2 regions of the Caballeronia sp. TF1N1 genome follow, and region 2 is predicted to be linked to the other one. Evidence: predicted binding sites of a transcription regulator. Region 2 holds the regulator's gene; the other holds the start of a gene.

Region 1 (8,986 bases), on a different contig from region 2:
CGTCCTGTAAGACAAAGGCATGGTTCGTTTCAGTGACGCTCGCTTTCGTTCAAACATCTTTCGTTTAAACATCGACACCGGGACCGTCAATTGCCGTTCAAGCTGCCGACCACGGCCACCGCGCCATTCTGTCCGTCTGAAGTCAAAGGCTCCGTCGCCGTCGCGCCTGGCGCGTCGTCCTGGAAAAAGCTGCTGCAGTTCGCGGGGCCGGGGCTGCTCATCTCCATCGGTTATATGGACCCGGGCAATTGGGCCACCGATATCGAAGCCGGATCGCGCTATGGCTACGACCTGCTTTTCGTGGTCGTGCTTTCGAGCCTTGCGGCGATGGTGCTGCAATGTCTGTCGATGCGCCTCGGCATTGTCACCGGACGCGATCTCGCGCAGCTATCACGCGAACGCTACGCAAAGCCCGTCGCTCATGCGCAATGGGCGCTCGCCGAACTCTCGATCATCGCGTGCGATCTCGCCGAAGTGCTCGGCGGTGCGCTCGCGTTTCACTTGCTGTTTGGCTGCTCGCTGATGTGGGGCGTGATCTTCACCGCGTTCGATACGCTCATCGTGCTCGGTCTCAAGGGCAAGAACTTTCGCGATCTCGAAGCCATCATGCTGGGTTTGATTGCGACCATCGGGCTTGGTTATATTGTCGAACTCGTGCTCGTGAAGCCGCATTGGGCTTCGGTCGCCGCAGGTCTCGTGCCTTCGATCAGCCTCTTCTCGCAGCGCGAGCCGCTGTATCTCGCCATCGGCATTCTCGGCGCAACCGTGATGCCGCATAACCTCTATCTGCATTCGTCGATCGTGCAAACGCGCGTGGTTCAGCGCGATAAGAAGAGCCTGGCGTCGGCCATCGGCTTGTCACGCATCGACACTATCGTCGCGCTCGTGCTTGCGTTGCTCATCAACGCGGCAATTCTGATTCTCGCGGCATCGGCGTTTCATGCGACAGGGCATACGCAAGTCACCGAGATCGAAGATGCCTACAAGCTGCTGGCGCCTATCGTCGGCACCGGGCTGGCCGCGGTTCTCTTCGCGGTGACGCTATTCGCTTCGGGACAAAGCTCGACGTTTACCGGCACCATCGCGGGCCAGGTCATCATGGAAGGCTTCCTGCACTTGAAGATTCCGTGCTATCAGCGGCGTTTCATCACGCGTGCGCTCGCGCTCGTGCCCGCGCTGATCGGCGTGTATGCGATGGGCAACGGCGCGGTCGGCAAGCTGCTGGTCGCGAGTCAGGTCGTGCTGAGCCTGCAATTGCCGTTTGCATTGTGGCCGCTCATTCGCATGACGAGCGATCGCACGCTGATGGGCGAGTTCGCCAATGCCATGACCACGAAGCTGCTGGCGTGGCTCTTGTTCGTCGTGATCAGCGTGGCGAATGTGTGGCTCGTCGTGCAGACCGTGAGCGACTGGCTTTCCTGAGCGCATAAAAGAAAGCGCCATGCACGCGTGATTCGTGCATGGCGCATCTGTCGATGAAGGCTGGAGCTTACTTGACCACCGCTGCCGGTGCGGTCGATTTCGCCGCCACGGCCGCCGGAATCGCGGTTTCGGGAGGCAAGGTCTGATCCACCGTCGTGCGGCCGCCATCGCGGAAGAATGCCTGTTCCGCAGCCTTGTTCAGCACGAGAATACTGATACGGCGGTTGGTCGGTTCGTCGGCAACGTCCTTATTGAGCGGCAGTGCATCGGCGAGACCGCGCACCTGAAGAATCTTGCTTTCCTTCATGCCGCCGCTGACCAGCGCCCGGCGCGCGGAGTTGGCACGCTCGCTCGACAGCTCCCAGTTCGAGTAGCCCGTCTGATTGCCGGAGTAGGGCACGGCGTCCGTGTGACCGGCGATAGACACGCGGTTATCGACGTCATTCAACGACGCGCCGATATTCGTGAGAATCGTCGTCACGTAGCTTTCGAGCTTGAAGCTGCCCGACGCGAACATGGGCCGCTTGAGCGAATCGACAATCTCGATACGCAAGCCTTCGCTCGTGATCGCGATCCGAATCTGATCCTTGAACGCTTTCAATGCAGGCGTCTGTTCGATCAGCGCTTGCAGCTTCTGCTTCAGTTGCTGCAGGCGCTGCATGTCGTCCGCGGCGACGGCGGCACGCGCGATTTGCGGCGGCACCGGCTGAGTCTGGCTCTTCTTGCCTTCGCCGGGACGCGTGCTCGACAAATCGCGTCCGCCGCCTGGAATCACGCTCGTGTGCGCGGATGCGCCGCCGTCGTTGCCGAAGAGCGCGGAGAGCGGTGTGTTGAAGTAGTCCTCGATGCCTTCCTTGTCGTACTTCGACGTGGAGCCCAGCAGCCACATCAAGAGAAAGAAGGCCATCATCGCGGTGACGAAGTCGGCGTAGGCAATCTTCCATGCGCCGCCATGATGACCGTGTCCGTGCGCCTTCTTCTTGCGGCGCACGATGATGGTCGGCGCGAGCACGGATTGCAGCGGATCGCGTGAAGGTTTCTCAGCCATGAACGTGTTTTCCGGTAATGAGCGCGAGCGGCTTTAAGCGGACTTCGGCATCTTGGTGGCGCGCACGGCGTCGTCCAGTTCCTTGAAACTCGGACGGTCCGCCGTGAAGAGCACCTTGCGGCCGAACTCGACGGCGATGGTCGGCGCGTAGCCGTTCATCGACGCGAGCAACACGGACTTCACGCACTGGAACGGCTTGGCTTCGGCCGCGCCCTTTGCGTTGAGCAAGTCAGCGAGCGGTCCGAAGAAACCGTATGCGAGCAGAATGCCGAGGAAGGTTCCGACGAGCGCACCCGCGATCATCTCGCCGAGCACGGCGGGCGCGGCGCCGACCGAGCCCATGGTGTGCACCACGCCCATCACCGCCGCGACGATACCGAACGCCGGCAAGCCGTCCGCCATCTTCTGAATTGCGTTACCGGCAATGGCGCTTTCGGTGTGATGCGTTTCGAGTTCTTCGTCCATCAGGTCCTGCATTTCCATCGCGTTGACGTTGCCTGCGGACATCATGCGCAGATAGTCGACGATGAATTCGAGCAGATGATGATCGTTCATCACGTGTTCGTACTTCTGGAACACGGGGCTGGCTTCGGGAGCATCGACGTCGGCTTCGAGCGCCATCATCCCTTCCTTGCGGGCCTTTTGCAGCAGCTCATAGAGCAGCGCGATCAGCGCAAGGTATTTCTCTTTCGTGTAGGCGCCGCCCTTGAAGGCCTTCGGCAGACCTTGCAAGGTCTTCTTGAGCGTTGCGGTCGGATTCGACACGACGAACGCGCCGATTGCCGCCCCGAAAATACACAGCAACTCGAACGGCTGAACCAGCGCCGCCAGATGCCCGCCGACGCCGATAAAACTCCCGATCACCGAACCGATGACCACTACCCAACCGATAATGACAAACATGATCTCTCCGCAAGAAGTCAGGGCGTCGCGAGCACTGCGAGCTCGACATGAGACACGCACGGCACGCGAAACTTTATTGGCTTGTTGATGGCTTTTAACGGCGCGGACCACCCGAGATTTAGGGTTACGCGCGCAAAGATTTCTGCGCAATGGTTTGCGAGGTAAATGTTACGAGCGCATTCGACGCAACTTTGACCGGTCATTACGCGTGAGGTAATGGATCGCGGATGGACGAATCGACTAACATCGGCGGCATGAATTCGACTCTTGCGTTCGTTGCATCGAGTGTCGCGCCGCGCGCGACGGTCGGCGCGCTGTTGCGTGAATGGCGCCAGAAACGGCGCATGAGCCAGCTCGACCTGGCTGGCGACGCTGAGGTATCGACGCGTCATCTGAGTTTCATCGAATCAGGGCGATCGCTGCCGAGCCGCGAGATGCTCATGCGCCTGGCCGAGCAACTCGATGTGCCGCTGCGCGAGCGCAATACGCTTCTGATGGCGGCGGGTTATGCGCCGCTATATCGCGAACGCCCGTTCGCCGATCCGCAACTCGATGCCGCGCGCCGTGCCGTCGAACTCGTGCTCAAGGGACACGAGCCGTATCCGGCGTTGGCCGTCGATCGTCACTGGACGATGATTGCTGGCAACGCCGCCGTGGCGGCGCTGGTTGCGCTCGCGGCGGATGCGTCGCTACTCGCGCCGCCCGTGAACGTGCTGCGCTTGTCGCTGCATCCACAGGGCTTGGCTCACGCAATCGAGAACTGGCACGAATGGCGCGGGCATCTACTGGCGCGTGTGCGTCGGCAGATCGAGGTTTCTGGAGACGCCACGCTCGCCGCGCTGCTCGTGGAACTCGAGGCGTATCCAACGCCGCCGCATGCCGGTAAGGCGAGGAGTGCCGAACTCGATCCCGTGGTCGTGCCGCTGCGCCTTTTGACGCCGCACGGCACACTGTCGTTTCTGAGCACGACGACGGTATTCGGCACGCCGGTAGACATCACGCTATCCGAGTTGGCAATCGAGGCATTTTTTCCCGCCGACGAATTTACGGCTACTGCGCTCGCGGAGATGTCGTTGCGCTCACGGCCATCAGCTTACAAAATTGAACCTGACGACGCGGCGCGAATCAATGAATGAGCACGCGGCGTTTTAGCGAAGCGGCTAACCATGGCTTTTGTCCAACCAACGCGGAAGACAGCGATGATTCAAACATTCGAACAAGTAATCGGCGGGCAAAGCATGCAGTTCTGCGCGAGTATCGCGGACGGCGGCGGTCCCCGGCGCGTCATCATCAGCCGGGCGGATTCGGCGGAATCGCTCGTGATCGTGGAGGCGGGCGGCATTATCGGTGCCATCAAAGCGGAAGTCGAGGCGCCGGATACGTTCGTCGCGGATGCCGTGAAGCGGGCGCAGGAGGAAGGCTTGATCGAGCGCGCCCTGCAGACGGGTGCCGTGCAAACTACGAATTTGTAATTTTGGTTTAGACAGTAAACAACGCCCGCGCGGGGATGTTCGGTCGCGCGGGCGTTGTGCTTTCTGTGTTTGGAAGATAGTGCGAGCCAGACAGCGCGCTGCTTAGGCTCTCGGTCTGCCGTCTCTGCGGTCAGTTAGGCGTGACCTCGACCGGCGCCGGAATTCAGCGGAGCCGCGCGGTCCGTTTCACGAAAGCAGCGCCGCTCGAACAACGCGCGTGTTCAAAGGCGCGGCTGCCCATTCCTCGGATCGGCGGGAACGAGTGGCGTCGCTGAATCCGGGCCATCGGGCATGTCCGGATCATCGGGATTCGGCGCCGCGTCGGGGTCGAGCAGCTTGTCCGGGTCCGGTTCCATCGGCTCTTCGGGTGAGCGGGGCATCGTCGACATGATGGGGTGTTCTCCAGAGTATGCAGTTCGTGTGTGACCGGCACGGTTTCGTCGATGCCGGGCGTCCCTCATGCGTCTGCAACGCGCGTTCCCGAGTCTCGTCGCACTACTCCGTCGCCTGCCGAGCCGCGCTCACCGGGCGATTGCCACGCGCATCGCGCACGAGAAACCCGCTGAAGCAAGCGCAGACTAGAAGCGCGACGGATATGCCCGCCGACCAGCGCACCGCATCGACGATCTGCGCCGTTGCCGCGCCGCCTTCGCCATGTCCCGCGAGCGCGCCGAATGCCGCCACGCCGATTGCGCCCGCCGCCTGCCGCGCCGTATTCAATACTGCGGACGCCGTGCCCGCGCGCTCCTGACCGACCGTGCCGAGAAGCGCGGTGGTCATTGCCGGAACCGCGACGCCCATGCCGGTTGGAATCAGGAGGAACGGCACGATGAGCGCGAGCGTGGGCGTGTGGGCATCGACGAAAACGAGCGCCGCGAAACCGGCGGCGTCGATAAGCGCGCCGGCGATCATCGGCGCACGCGAGCCGAAACGCGCGACGACCGGTCCGCTCGCCAGATTCGACAGCAGAAAGCCGCCCGTCAGCGGCAGAAAAGCGAGACCGGTCTGCAAGGGCGTATGTCCGAGCACGCGCTGCAAGTACAGACTCAGCACGAACACCATCCCATAGTAGGTAAGATTCACGCCGATACCGAACACCACCGCCGCGCTGAAGGTGCGCTCCTTGAAGAGCGCGAGCGGAAGCATCGGCGAGCGTGTGCGGCCTTCGATCACGACGAACGACGCGCCCGCCAGCAACGCCAGCGCAACCCCGCCGAGCACGAGCGGATGCGTGAGTCCGAGCGGCCGCATCTCGATGACCGCGCCGACGAGCGCCGTGAGCGCGATCACGGCAAGCGCCTGACCGGGCAGGTCGATACCGCGCGCGCCGCGACCGCTTCCAGGTTGCGCGGGTGTTTCGCGGACCCACGCGAGCGTCGCCGCTATGCCCGCCGCACAGATCGGCACGTTGACCCAGAAGATGCTGCGCCAGCCGAACGCCGCGATCAGCACACCGCCGACGATCGGCCCGGCCGCGATCGAAATCGAGCCCGCAGCCGTCCACAGACCCACCGCGCGCGCGCGCAAACGCGGATCGTGACCGCAGGCTGCGTTGAGCAGCGCGAGCGAATTGGGCAGCATCGCCGCCGCGCCGATTCCTTGCAGCGCGCGGGCCGCGATCAACTGCGGGGCATCGCGCGAGAACGCGCACGCGAGCGACGCCAGCGCGAACAAGGCGAGCCCGCCCGCAAACAGCCGCCGCGCGCCGATGCGATCGCCGAGCGAGCCGGCGGAAAGCATCAGCGCGGAAAAGGCGAGCGCGTAGCTATCGATGGTCCATTGCAGACTCGCGACGTTCGCGTGCAGGTCGTGACCGATACTCGCCAGCGCCACATTGACGATGGATACATCGAGTTGCGAGACGACGAAGCCGACGCTGGTGGCGGCAACGATGAGCACCTGACGCGCGCTCAGGCGCGACGTTTTGGGATCGAGATCGAGGTTCGAGTTCATGCCCTCAATGCTAGACGCGGCGCACGCTCGATGTTTCAGGCACGGGTGAAACGTGGCGGTTCAAGGCGAAAAAAGCGCACTCACGGGGAGTGCGCGTTGCGTGATCGGATCAGGCCCGCCGTTCAGGCCTCGACCGCCGCTTCCCGGATAAACAGCGTAGTCACCGCGCCCACCGCGCACAGCGCGCAGACGTAGATCACGGGCGCCATCGGACTGGATTTCATCATCAGCGAAACGACGATCGGCGTGAGTCCGCCGAAAACGGCATAGGCGACGTTGTACGAAAACGAGATGCCCGAAAAGCGAATGGCGGGCGGAAACGCTTTCACCATGACGAACGGAATCGCGCCGATCACGCCAACCGTGAAGCCCGCGCACGCGTACCACGGCAAGAGCACGGACGTATCGAGCGAAACTTGCCGGAACAGCAGGTAATACGACACGCCGAGCGCAATCGCGCCGATGAAAATCGTCCTGCCCGCGCCGATGCGCCCCGCAATCGCGCCCGCCAGCACGCAACCGATGGTCAAGAACAGCGTCGCCACGCAATTGGCCGCGAGCACGGTCGCCGGCGCGATGTGGAATTGCTTCTGCACGAGCGTCGGCGTCATCAGAATGACCACGACGATAGCCGCGGAAAGCATCCACGTGAGCAGCATCGACACGATCACGGCGCGGCCATGATCCCGCAGCACGGCTTTGAGCGGAATCTCGGCGGCAAGCGACTTGCGCTTTTGCAGTTCGGCGAACACGGGCGTTTCATGCAGCCAGCGTCGCAGATACACCGAGCACAGCCCGAATAATCCGCCGAGCAGGAACGGCAGACGCCACGCGAAGTCCGCGACTTGCGCCGGCGCGAAGCTCTTGTTGATCGCGGTCGCGACCAGCGAACCGAGCAGAATGCCGGCCGTCAGTCCCGCCGTGAGCGTGCCGCACGCGTAGCCGACATGACGATTCGGCACGTGCTCCGACACGAAAACCCACGCGCCAGGCACTTCGCCGCCGACGGCCGCGCCTTGCATCACGCGAAAGAGGAGCAGCAGAACGGGCGCCATCATGCCAATCGAAGCGTAAGTGGGCAGCAGGCCCATCAGGAGCGTCGGCACCGACATCAGCAGCACGGAGAGCGTGAACATACGTTTGCGGCCGAGCAGATCGCCGAAATGCGCCATGACGATACCGCCCAGCGGCCGGGCAAGATAACCCGCCGCGAAGATGCCGAAAGTCTGCAGTTGCCGCAGCCAGTCAGGAATCGTGGCGGGAAAGAACAGCTGGCCGATCACCGGCGCGAAGAACACGAAAATGATGAAGTCGTAGAACTCGAGAGCGCCGCCAAGTGCGGCGAGGGTGAGCGTTTTATAGTCGCCGCGCGTGAGACGGCGGCCTGCGGCGCTCGTGGTGTCCGAGGCGCCGGGCAGAGGTGTTGCGTGCATCGAAAAAAGAACCCGTAAATGAAAAGAGCCGCGCACGTGTCGGGACGTGCCGCGCAAGAAGAGGCGTTGTCCTGCGGCTTTTCAAGACGCGCCGGGTGAGCGCGAATCAAGGACCGGATGATGAGCCCGACGGACGCATTGTCGTATCGCGCCCGGCGGCCGCGCTGCGCGAACGACTCGGAGTCGCGCGGCAGCGTTCCTTTGCGAGACATCGGTAAGAGCTCGCAAACGGGGACGTTCAAGCCAGACGCGCGATGTTACAGGATGAAAGGCCACCTCCGGCAGAACGGCCGATCTATTTTCGAGATGGTTGTGCGTGCGACACGGTGTCGAAATCGTCACATGCGTTGACAAATTCGGATGAGTCCGATGGGAAAGGGAAACAGGTCTGCCCAGAATGCCGCCTGTATTTACGTCAATCATTTCGCGAGTTGGCTCAAGCGGTACACGCTTTGAATTTTCTGTAACAAGCGGGATAACTGATCGAAACGCCGGGCCATCTTTGTTCTTCTCACTCACGTTCTTCTCCTTTATCCGCCGAACCGGAAAATGCGATCGGGTTGCTGACGTAATCGTTTATGGCGATCAGCACTTCGAGCAACTCAGGCGCTGCTGCTATCAAGCGAGCGTTGGCAGATTGCTGCCCGTGACCGTCGCCCGAATAGACTTCGGCGATAAGACAGTGGTGAACGGAATAAACAAATCCGGTCTCAACACTTGGATTCCACGGTCCAGGTGTATGTTTTGTTTTCACG
Region 2 (8,986 bases):
GCTGGTGCATGTAGTACTTGCTCACCAGATCAAAGTAATTCCCATCGTAGAAGACGCCGATCTTCGTCAGTTGCTTCGCTGCGTGAGACATCGTTTAGTTCGCTCCTTCTTCAAACTGAGGTGGCTCGCCGAATGGGCGATTAACTCAATTATCCAAAGCGAATGCAGGCTGCTGATAGTGTTTAATGCTTAAAAGAATCGGCTCGTGCGCCGACGTCACCGCTTGTTGCTGCCTAAATCTCAAGCGATCTATCAGTCATTTGCCGATTAGCTGAATCTGACGCGCTTAGGCATCAGTTGCTCGATCGCTTTCATCGTGCTGTTTAACGCGCTTGAGTCCCGTCACCATCCCGCCGATTAAATTCTCTCGTGTCCACAAGCTCATCGACACCGCCGCGACGACATGCACGCACACGCATATTTCGATCAGATAAGACAGCCATGTGTGGATCTCTTGTGGCCAGTCTTCGCCCCAGAAGGCATCGAGCCGCATGATCCAGCCGGATACCGCGAGCGCCAGTACCAGGAACCACAACGCAACGGCCATCAACGCGCCCAATGGATTATGCGAGACATGATGTAGGGGCTTGCCCGCTGCAAGCGAACGGAGATAGGTACGAAGCTGCGCGGCGCCCGGCCACCAGGCGGCAAAGCGCGCATGCCGCGAACCGACGAAACCCCACACGATACGCGCCAGCACCAACCCCGCCGCGATATAGCCAAGCACTCGATGCGTCTGGTCTGTTGGCCCAAAAAGATTCCATGAAACGACGCCCGCCACGATCCAGTGTGTGAGCCGGACCCAAAGATCCCAGACCTTCACGCGAGGGCCGGTCTTGGCAGACATGACGAAGCGCGCTTATTCGACTTCCGATTTCACGACAGCCAGCGTCTTGGTGTCGTAGTAGATCTCGACCTTCTTGCCATTCTTGTCGTGCCCGTAGATTTCATAGCAGTTGCCATCGATCTTGAACTTGCGGATCTTGTAGCGCTGCGCTTCGAGTTGCGCCTTGGCGTCCGACTCCTTGATCCACTCGCTCTTGGGATGCGCCGTGCAGTCCGCCTTCGCGAACGCGGCGCCGGAGAAACCCATTGCCAATGACAAAGCCAGTACCTTGAACATCGTCGACTCCCGGTGGTTTGAAGTCCGAACACTCTACTTCCACCGGAAGGACATCGCAAGTCAATCGAAAGCTATCCCTCAGCGCTTCCCCTGCTCCCGAATCTGTTCGAGCGTCGCGCCCGGCGTGCTCTGATCCGCCGGAATCCGAATCTCGATCACCGCGGGCAATCCGGAACTCACAGCGCGCTCGAACGCCGGCATGAACTGCTCCGTCGATTCGACCCGCTCGCCGTGCGCCCCGAACGCGCGCGCATAAGCCGCGAAGTCGGGGTTCGTCAGCCCCGTGCCATGGACCCGATGCGGATAGTGCCGCTCCTGATGCATGCGGATCGTGCCGAACTGCCCGTTGTTCACGACCACGAAAATCACCGGCAGCTGGTACTGCATCGCCGTGGCGAGTTCGTGGCTCGACATCATGAAGCAGCCATCGCCCGCGAACGCGATCACCGTGCGCTGCGGATACAGCGACTTCGCCGCGATGGCCGCGGGCACGCCGTAACCCATCGCACCGCTCGTCGGCGCAACTTGCGAGCGGAAGTGCCGATACGAATAATGCCGATGCAGCCAGGTCGCGTAGTTGCCCGCGCCGTTGGTGAGAATCGCGTCTTCGGGCAGGCGCTCCGAAAGCGTGCGCATGATCTCGCCGAGCTGGACATCGCCGAGCATGGGGCGCGGCTTGCGCCATTCGAGATACGCGGCGTGCGCCGTCTCGGCGCTGCCCGACCACGCGATCTGCGCGGGTGGTTCGAGCGCGGCAAGCATCGACGCAATCTCGGGCATGCCGGAGACGATCGGCAGATCGGCGCTATACACGCGGCCCAGTTCCTCCGCGCCCTGATGCACGTGAATCAGCGTCTGCTTCGTCTTCGGGATGTCGAGCAGCGTGTAGCCGCCCGTCGTCGATTCACCCATGCGCGGGCCGAGAACGAAGAGCACGTCCGCTTCGCGCACGCGCGCGCCCAGCGCCGGATTGATGCCGAGCCCGACATCGCCCGCGTAATTCGGATGCTCGTTATGAAGCGTGTCCTGATAGCGGAACGCGCATCCCGCCGGCAACTGCCAGCGCTCGATGAAGCGCGCGAAGTCCTGCGTCGCCTCGGCGGTCCAGCCGCTGCCGCCCGCGATCACGAACGGTGTCTTCGCGTTGGCGAGCAGTTCGCGCACGCGCTCGATCTGCGCCTGCGACGGCGCCGCCGCGACGCGCTGATAGCGCGGCACGGGCGGCGCCGCGTCGCACGCTTCGGTCAGCATGTCTTCGGGTAACGCCAGCACGACCGGGCCAGGACGTCCCGCCGTCGCGACATGGAACGCGTGGCTCAGATACTCCGGCACGCGGCGCGGATCGTCGATTTGCGCGACCCACTTCGCCATTTGCCCGAACATGCGCCGATAGTCGATTTCCTGAAACGCCTCGCGATCCATGTGATCCCGCGCGCATTGGCCGATCAGCAGGATCATCGGCGTCGAGTCCTGGAAAGCGGTGTGCACGCCGATGGACGCGTGCGTCGCGCCCGGCCCGCGCGTGACGATAGCCACGCCCGGACGCCCCGTCAGCTTGCCGACCGCCTCGGCCATGTTCGCCGCGCCGGCTTCGTGGCGGCAGACGATCGTCTGTATCTGGCTGGTTTCGTCGTGCAGCGAATCCAGGACGGCGAGAAAGCTCTCGCCCGGCACGCAGAACACGCGTTCGACACCGTGATGAACGAGCGCATCGACAACCAGACGCGCGCCGGTGGTCTGGCCATGAGAAGCGGATGCCATGCGAACAAGTCTCCTTTGTCAGTGAGCATCGGTGAGCCCGGGTTTCGAGCCGCAGACCGTAGCTTACGCCGCTGGATGGGACTCTGGCTGATGCAGTCCGGCCGCCTTGGCGCGCAACGCGCCTGCCGCCGCGCGCCTCACAGCCGGACAAACCGCCAAGCGACATCTCTCGTCCCGTCGCGTCGATCGTGCCAGACCGGCATTTTTTCCCGCATGACGCGCGACGCAATCCGCACGGCCGGGTTGTTTCCATCAGTCGAAATACCCCTCTTTCACACCCTTTATCCAGCGATAGGCCCGAAGTGATCTTCGCAATAATGGCTTCACTGAAAAGCGGGCACGGAAATAACCAAAGGGTGCTCGCCTCGCAAATATCGCTGCATTTATCCTCATCGGGGGCCAGTTTGAACATTCGTAAATTCATCGGCGCGAACAGTCGTGACGCTCTGCGCCAGGTCCGTGAAGCGCTCGGACCCGATGCCGTGGTGTTGTCCAACCGCACGCTCGACGATGGATCGGTGGAAATCGTCGGTGTCGCGGATAGCGATCTCGCTTCGATCTCGCCCGCGAAGGCCGCACGCGAACAAGCCGCCGCCGCGCCGTTCGCCAGCGCCACGCCGCGCGCCGCGCTTGCACAAGCCGCAGCCGCCGCGATGAAGCAGCAGGCCGCCGCTCCCAGCTCTCCGATGAACCCCTACGCCAGCGGCGATGTTTTCTCCTCCGTCTTCGGCAACACCGCCGACGCCGACGATTTCGACGAGCAAGCCGACGAAGAGCGCATGGAAGCACCGCGCACGATGGCCGATTCCAATCCGTGGTTGATCGAACATGCGCGCCGTATCGCGCAACAGGCTTCGGTGCCGTCGAACCGGCCGCTGACGCCGTCCGCCGCAATTGCACGCGGCATGGGCGTGCCGGTATCGGTCAAGGCAGCCGACGCACCGCGCCAGCAAGCGCCGCGTGCACAAGCCGCCGCGCAACCGGTTGCCGCCGCGCCTGCCGCACCCGCCGCGCAAGCGCACGCAAAGATCGAAACGCCCGACTGGGCGCGTGAAGCCGCGCAAGTCGCCGCACGCCGCGCCGCACAGAAGATCAACGCAGCACCGCAACCCGCCGACGAAGCGCCGGCCGCATCGGGCAATTTCGAAGGCTTGCCGGCTAATGCCGCAGCCGTCGTGACCGAAGCCATCCGCACGCGCATGGAGCAAGTCGTCAACGAAACGGTGATGAACGAACTCTCGTCGATGCGCGAGATGATGGAAGAGCACTTCTCGGGTTTGCTGTGGGGCGACCGCCAGCGCCGCAACCCGACCAACTCGGCCTTGACCAAGCGCCTCTTCGCCGCCGGTTTCTCCGCGCAACTCGTGCGCATGGTGATCGACAACATGCCGTCGATGGAGAACGTGGAAAACGCGCTCGAATGGGTGCAGCAAGTTCTCGAATCGAATCTGCCGGTGATGCCGAGCGAAGACGCGTTGATGGAACGCGGCGGCGTGTTCGCGCTGATGGGCCCGACGGGCGTCGGCAAGACGACGACCACGGCAAAGCTCGCGGCGCGCTGCGTGATGCGCTTCGGCGCCAGCAAGGTCGCGCTCCTGACGACGGACAGCTACCGGATCGGCGCGCATGAACAACTGCGCATCTTCGGCAAGATTCTCGGCGTGTCGGTGCACGCGGTAAAGGACGGCGCTGACCTGCAACTCGCGCTCTCCGAACTGCGCAACAAACATATCGTGCTGATCGACACGATCGGCATGAGCCAGCGCGATCGCACGGTCTCCGACCAGATCGCGATGCTGTGCGGCACGGGTCAGCCGGTGCAACGCTTGTTGCTGCTGAACGCCACGAGCCACGGCGACACGCTCAACGAAGTCGTGCAGGCCTACAAGAGTGCGCCGGACCAGCCGCCGCTCGCGGGCTGCATTCTGACCAAGCTCGACGAGGCGACCAACCTCGGCAGCGTGCTCGATACGGTCATCCGCTACAAGCTGCCGGTGCATTACGTATCGACCGGTCAGAAGGTGCCGGAGAACTTGTACGTCGCAACCAAGCGTTTCCTCATCAAGAGCGCGTTCTGCATTCCGCGCGATGGCTCGCCTTTCGTGCCGCAAGACGACGATGTGCCGGCGCTTCTGTCCGCACTGTCCGCACGCGCCACGACCGAACTGCATGGAGTCCATTTTGGATAAGTTCGTGCTCGATCAGGCTGAAGGCCTGAGAAGGCTGCTGACGCGCGCCAGTTCTCGCGTGGTGGCTGTAGTGGGCGGACCGGCGGGCATCGGTTGCACGTCGGCGGTAGTGAACCTCGGCGCGGCGTTGTCCGTGCATGGCAAGGATGTGCTCGTCATCGACGAGCGGCATAACGCGGGCTCGGTCAGCCGCATGGCGGGTGTGGATGGCGCGGGCGCGCTCTCGGCGGTGATGTCCGGCCGTCGCGAACTGCAGGATGTCGCGGTGCGCACGCCGATGGGTTTTTCGCTGATCGCCGCACCGCGCGATGAACGTATCAGCCACGATGCGGCGCAAGCACGCGCGCTGCTCGACGGCCCCGCGGATATCGTGCTGATCGATGCGCAACTCGATCGTAATGGCGCGCTCTCGTCGCTCGCGGCGCAGGCGCATGACTTTCTGATAGTGACGCGGGTAGCCGCGTCGGCGATCACCGAGGCGTATGCGTGCATGAAGCGCTTGCACTACGCCCACGCGATCGGCCAGTTCCGCGTGCTGATGAATCACGTGCAGGACGCAGCCGATGCAGCGGTCGCGTTCGACAACCTCTCGGGTGTCGCGAGCCGTTATCTGGCCGTTTCGCTCGTGCAGGCAGGGTATGTGTCCGAGGATGCGCGCGTCGCTCGGGCGAGGGAGCTCTCTCGGTGTGCGGTGGAAGCGTTTCCGGCTACGGCCGCGGCGCGCGACTACCGCTACATCGCAGCCGAGCTGCTGCACTGGCCGATGCGTCCCGCGCCGTTTTCGCGCGGCGACGAAGCGAGCCAGTACGACGCGCACATTCCGGTTGGCGAGTCTGGTGAAAGCGGACGGAAAGCGGCGCACCGAGCGGCGGCGTTTTCCGATCATGCAATGAGCAGCACGGCGTCGATGTGATATTGAAAGGTGAACAGGATGTATAACGCCCAAGGCAAACTCTCGCAGTCCGACGTGCTTACGAAATATGCGCCGCTCGTTCGCCGCCTCGGACTCCAGCTCGTCGCCAAAATGCCGGCGAGCGTCGATCTCGACGATCTGATCCAGGCCGGCATGATTGGCCTCCTCGATGCGGCTAGCCGCTACAAGGAAGATCAGGGCGCCCAGTTCGAAACCTACGCAAGTCAGCGTATTCGCGGCGCCATGCTCGACGAGTTGCGCGCCAACGACTGGTTGCCACGCAGCATGCGCAAGACATCGCGCGAAGTGGAGTCGGCGGTACACAAGGTGGAACAGAACCTTGGCCGTTCGGCCAGCGAGACCGAAGTCGCCGAGCACATGAAGATGCCGCTCGACGAGTATCAGTCGATGCTGCAGGACTTGCACGGCAGCCAGTTGATCTATTACGAAGACTTCGACCGCTCGGCGGACGACGAGCCGTTCCTCGACCGTTACTGCGTCGATCGTTCGGACCCGCTGTCGGCGCTTCTGGACGACAGTCTGCGCGGCGCGCTGATCGAAGCCATCGACAAGTTGCCGGAGCGCGAGAAGCTGCTCATGAGCTTGTACTACGAGAAGGGCCTCAACCTGCGCGAAATCGGCGCGGTGATGGAAGTGAGCGAGTCGCGCGTGTGCCAGTTGCATAGCCAGGCCGTGGCGCGTTTGCGTGCGAAGCTGCGGGAACAGTCGTGGACTAGCGTCGAGGCTTGAGTTCCGAGTTGTAGAGGCGCGCGAAGCCCCGAACCGGGGCCGCGCGCTTTTTGCTTTTGCCTTTGCAAAGGCGCTCGAATGCGCGCGGATGGGCTCAATGCATCTCGAAGTCGCGCGCCTCGGCGAACACCGTCTTGCCTTCGCCGAGACTCTTTGCGCGATACATCGCGCGATCGGCGGCTCTCAGCACGGCGGTGATATCGGCGTCATGCGCTTCTGCCGCGCTCGACAGCAAGCAGGCGCCGATACTCGCCGATACGCTCACTGGCCGCTCCTGCACCAGCGTGAGGTCGGCGAGCGCCGAATGGATGCCATCGGTGAGCGTGAGCACCGCGCTGCGATCGCGCATGTTGCGCGCGAGCACGACGAACTCGTCGCCGCCCAGCCGCGCGATGGTGTCGGTCTTGCGCATGCGCCGTGCAAGCAATTGCGCGAACGACTGCAACAGCACGTCGCCGACCGCGTGACCGTAGGTATCGTTCACGCCCTTGAAGCCGTCGAGATCGATCAGTAGCAGTGCGCTGGTATTCGCGTCGGCGGCTTCGGGCGCGGACATCGCGCGATTCACGGTTTGTTCGAGCGCGTAACGGTTATAGAGGCCCGTGAGCGGGTCCGTCGATGCCTGCCGCGCCAGCACGCGATTCGCGCTGCCAAGCCTGTCGACCAGCACGCTCAGATACACCGACGCGCCCAGCACGCTCAGCGCGAGCCCGAGCGCGGCGGCGCGGTTTGCCACCCACCACGGTTGCCACAACGCCAGCGCGACGATCGCGACGAGCGCCATCGCGCACGAAATGGCGAGCGTGCGCTTGCCGTAGCGGCATCCCGAGCCGATCAGAAACCAGAACACCACCCACAGCAGCGGCAAGGCGAGCGTGCCGCAGAGAAAGAGCATGGCGCCGAGCAACGCCTGATCGAGGATAGTGGTGATGACGAGCCGGACGTTGGACAGCGCCATCATCCGGCTGACGAGCAATAGTGTGATTGCACCGTAGGACACGTAGAGCGCGATCAACCGCGTGATCAGCGACGCGTTGGCCGAAGGGTGCCGCCACGCATACACCGCATAAGCCAGCAGAACTGCCGCTCCCATCCCGATACGCAGCATGGCTTGCTCGCGTTCGGGATTCCGGTTGCCGGACCATGCGAAGGCATAGGCCCGGCGTGCCGGTTGATGCGCCTGCTCCATACCGAACCCCTGGTGGTGATTTCTTGCTGTTATGGTCTTTTGCGCGTGTCTTTGCTGTCGCGCTTCTGTCTTATTGCGGCCCCGTCGCGATGTTCGTCTTCGACGACTGGTATTTTGCAACGTTTTGCCAAGCTGCTGTGAATCGTGTAAGAACGCATCTCGGACAGATGATTAACGGCGTTTTCTGCGGATGCTTCAGTGCTATGAGCGACGACTTTTCTCTCGCTGGCGAATGGCTGGCGGTCTGTAATGGCGATGACGTGCCGGCGGGTTCGACGCGAGCGTTCATCGTCGCGGATGAGCGCATCGTCGTCTGGCGCGATGCCGAAGGCGTGGCGCATGTCTGGCGTGACTACTGTCCGCATCGCGGCGCGCAACTGTCGCTGGGCACGGTGACGAACGATCAGCTCGCGTGTCCGTATCACGGCTGGCGCTACGACACGCTTGGTCAGTGCGTGCTGATTCCGTCGAATCCGTCGCTTCGGCCTTCGAAACGCGCGTGCGCCACCGCGTTCGTCGCCGAGGAGAAATACGGCGTCGTGTGGATGTGCTTCGGCGAGCCCGCGCACGCGCTCGATTTCTTTCCCGAAGCCGCCATTCCGGGCGGACGGCGCATCAACCTTGCGCCGCAGACGGTGAAGTCATCCGCGCCGCGTGTCGTCGAAAACTTCCTGGACATGGCGCACTTTTCGTTCGTGCACGTGGGCATTCTCGGCGAGGATGCGCATACCGAAGTGCCGGACTATGAAGTCGTGGAAAGCGCCGACGGACTCGAAGCGCGCCAGTGCCGTTTCTGGCAGCCGGCGGGTTTGCCGGGGCAGGGCGGCGCGATGATGGATTACGTTTATCGCGTGAAGCGGCCGCTGGTTGCGAGTCTCACGAAGATGGCGTCGGGGGCAATGGGCGCACTGCATATCATGCTGGTGGCGTCGCCCGTGACGCAGACCGAGACCCGCGCGTGGCTCGTTTCCATTCACGAAGACGAGACTTCGCACAGCGACGAGGAGCTGTACGACTTCAATATGGAGATTCTGCTGCAGGACACGCCGATCGTGGAGTCG

The links. The regulator FliA, encoded in region 2, starts transcription of late flagellar genes. The targets are predictions, from matches to a motif close to CTAAAGTTTNNNNNNNNNNNGCCGNTA.
Region 1: motA (flagellar motor stator protein MotA) is a predicted target of FliA. The motif match lies at 3,469-3,495, and genes of this name have one in related genera.

What each region holds. Positions count from the first base shown of each region.
Region 1 covers NZ_CP084627.1:977,759-986,744, reverse strand. Annotated here, with positions in the region: gene LDZ28_RS18595 (Nramp family divalent metal transporter) at 91-1,422, shown strand; gene motB (flagellar motor protein MotB) at 1,490-2,470, opposite strand; gene motA (flagellar motor stator protein MotA) at 2,504-3,373, opposite strand; gene LDZ28_RS18580 (helix-turn-helix domain-containing protein) at 3,628-4,509, shown strand; gene LDZ28_RS18575 (hypothetical protein) at 4,573-4,845, shown strand; gene LDZ28_RS18570 (hypothetical protein) at 5,067-5,234, opposite strand; gene LDZ28_RS18565 (MFS transporter) at 5,341-6,798, opposite strand; gene LDZ28_RS18560 (MFS transporter) at 6,921-8,231, opposite strand; gene LDZ28_RS18555 (hypothetical protein) at 8,743-8,985, opposite strand.
Region 2 covers NZ_CP084626.1:2,852,747-2,861,732, reverse strand. Annotated here, with positions in the region: gene LDZ28_RS13445 (NYN domain-containing protein) at 1-91, opposite strand, end outside; gene LDZ28_RS13440 (cytochrome b/b6 domain-containing protein) at 287-847, opposite strand; gene LDZ28_RS13435 (PepSY domain-containing protein) at 860-1,123, opposite strand; gene LDZ28_RS13430 (thiamine pyrophosphate-binding protein) at 1,202-2,884, opposite strand; gene flhF (flagellar biosynthesis protein FlhF) at 3,289-5,073, shown strand; gene LDZ28_RS13420 (MinD/ParA family protein) at 5,066-5,986, shown strand; gene LDZ28_RS13415 (RNA polymerase sigma factor FliA) at 6,005-6,736, shown strand; gene LDZ28_RS13410 (diguanylate cyclase) at 6,831-7,925, opposite strand; gene LDZ28_RS13405 (aromatic ring-hydroxylating dioxygenase subunit alpha) at 8,129-8,986, shown strand, end outside.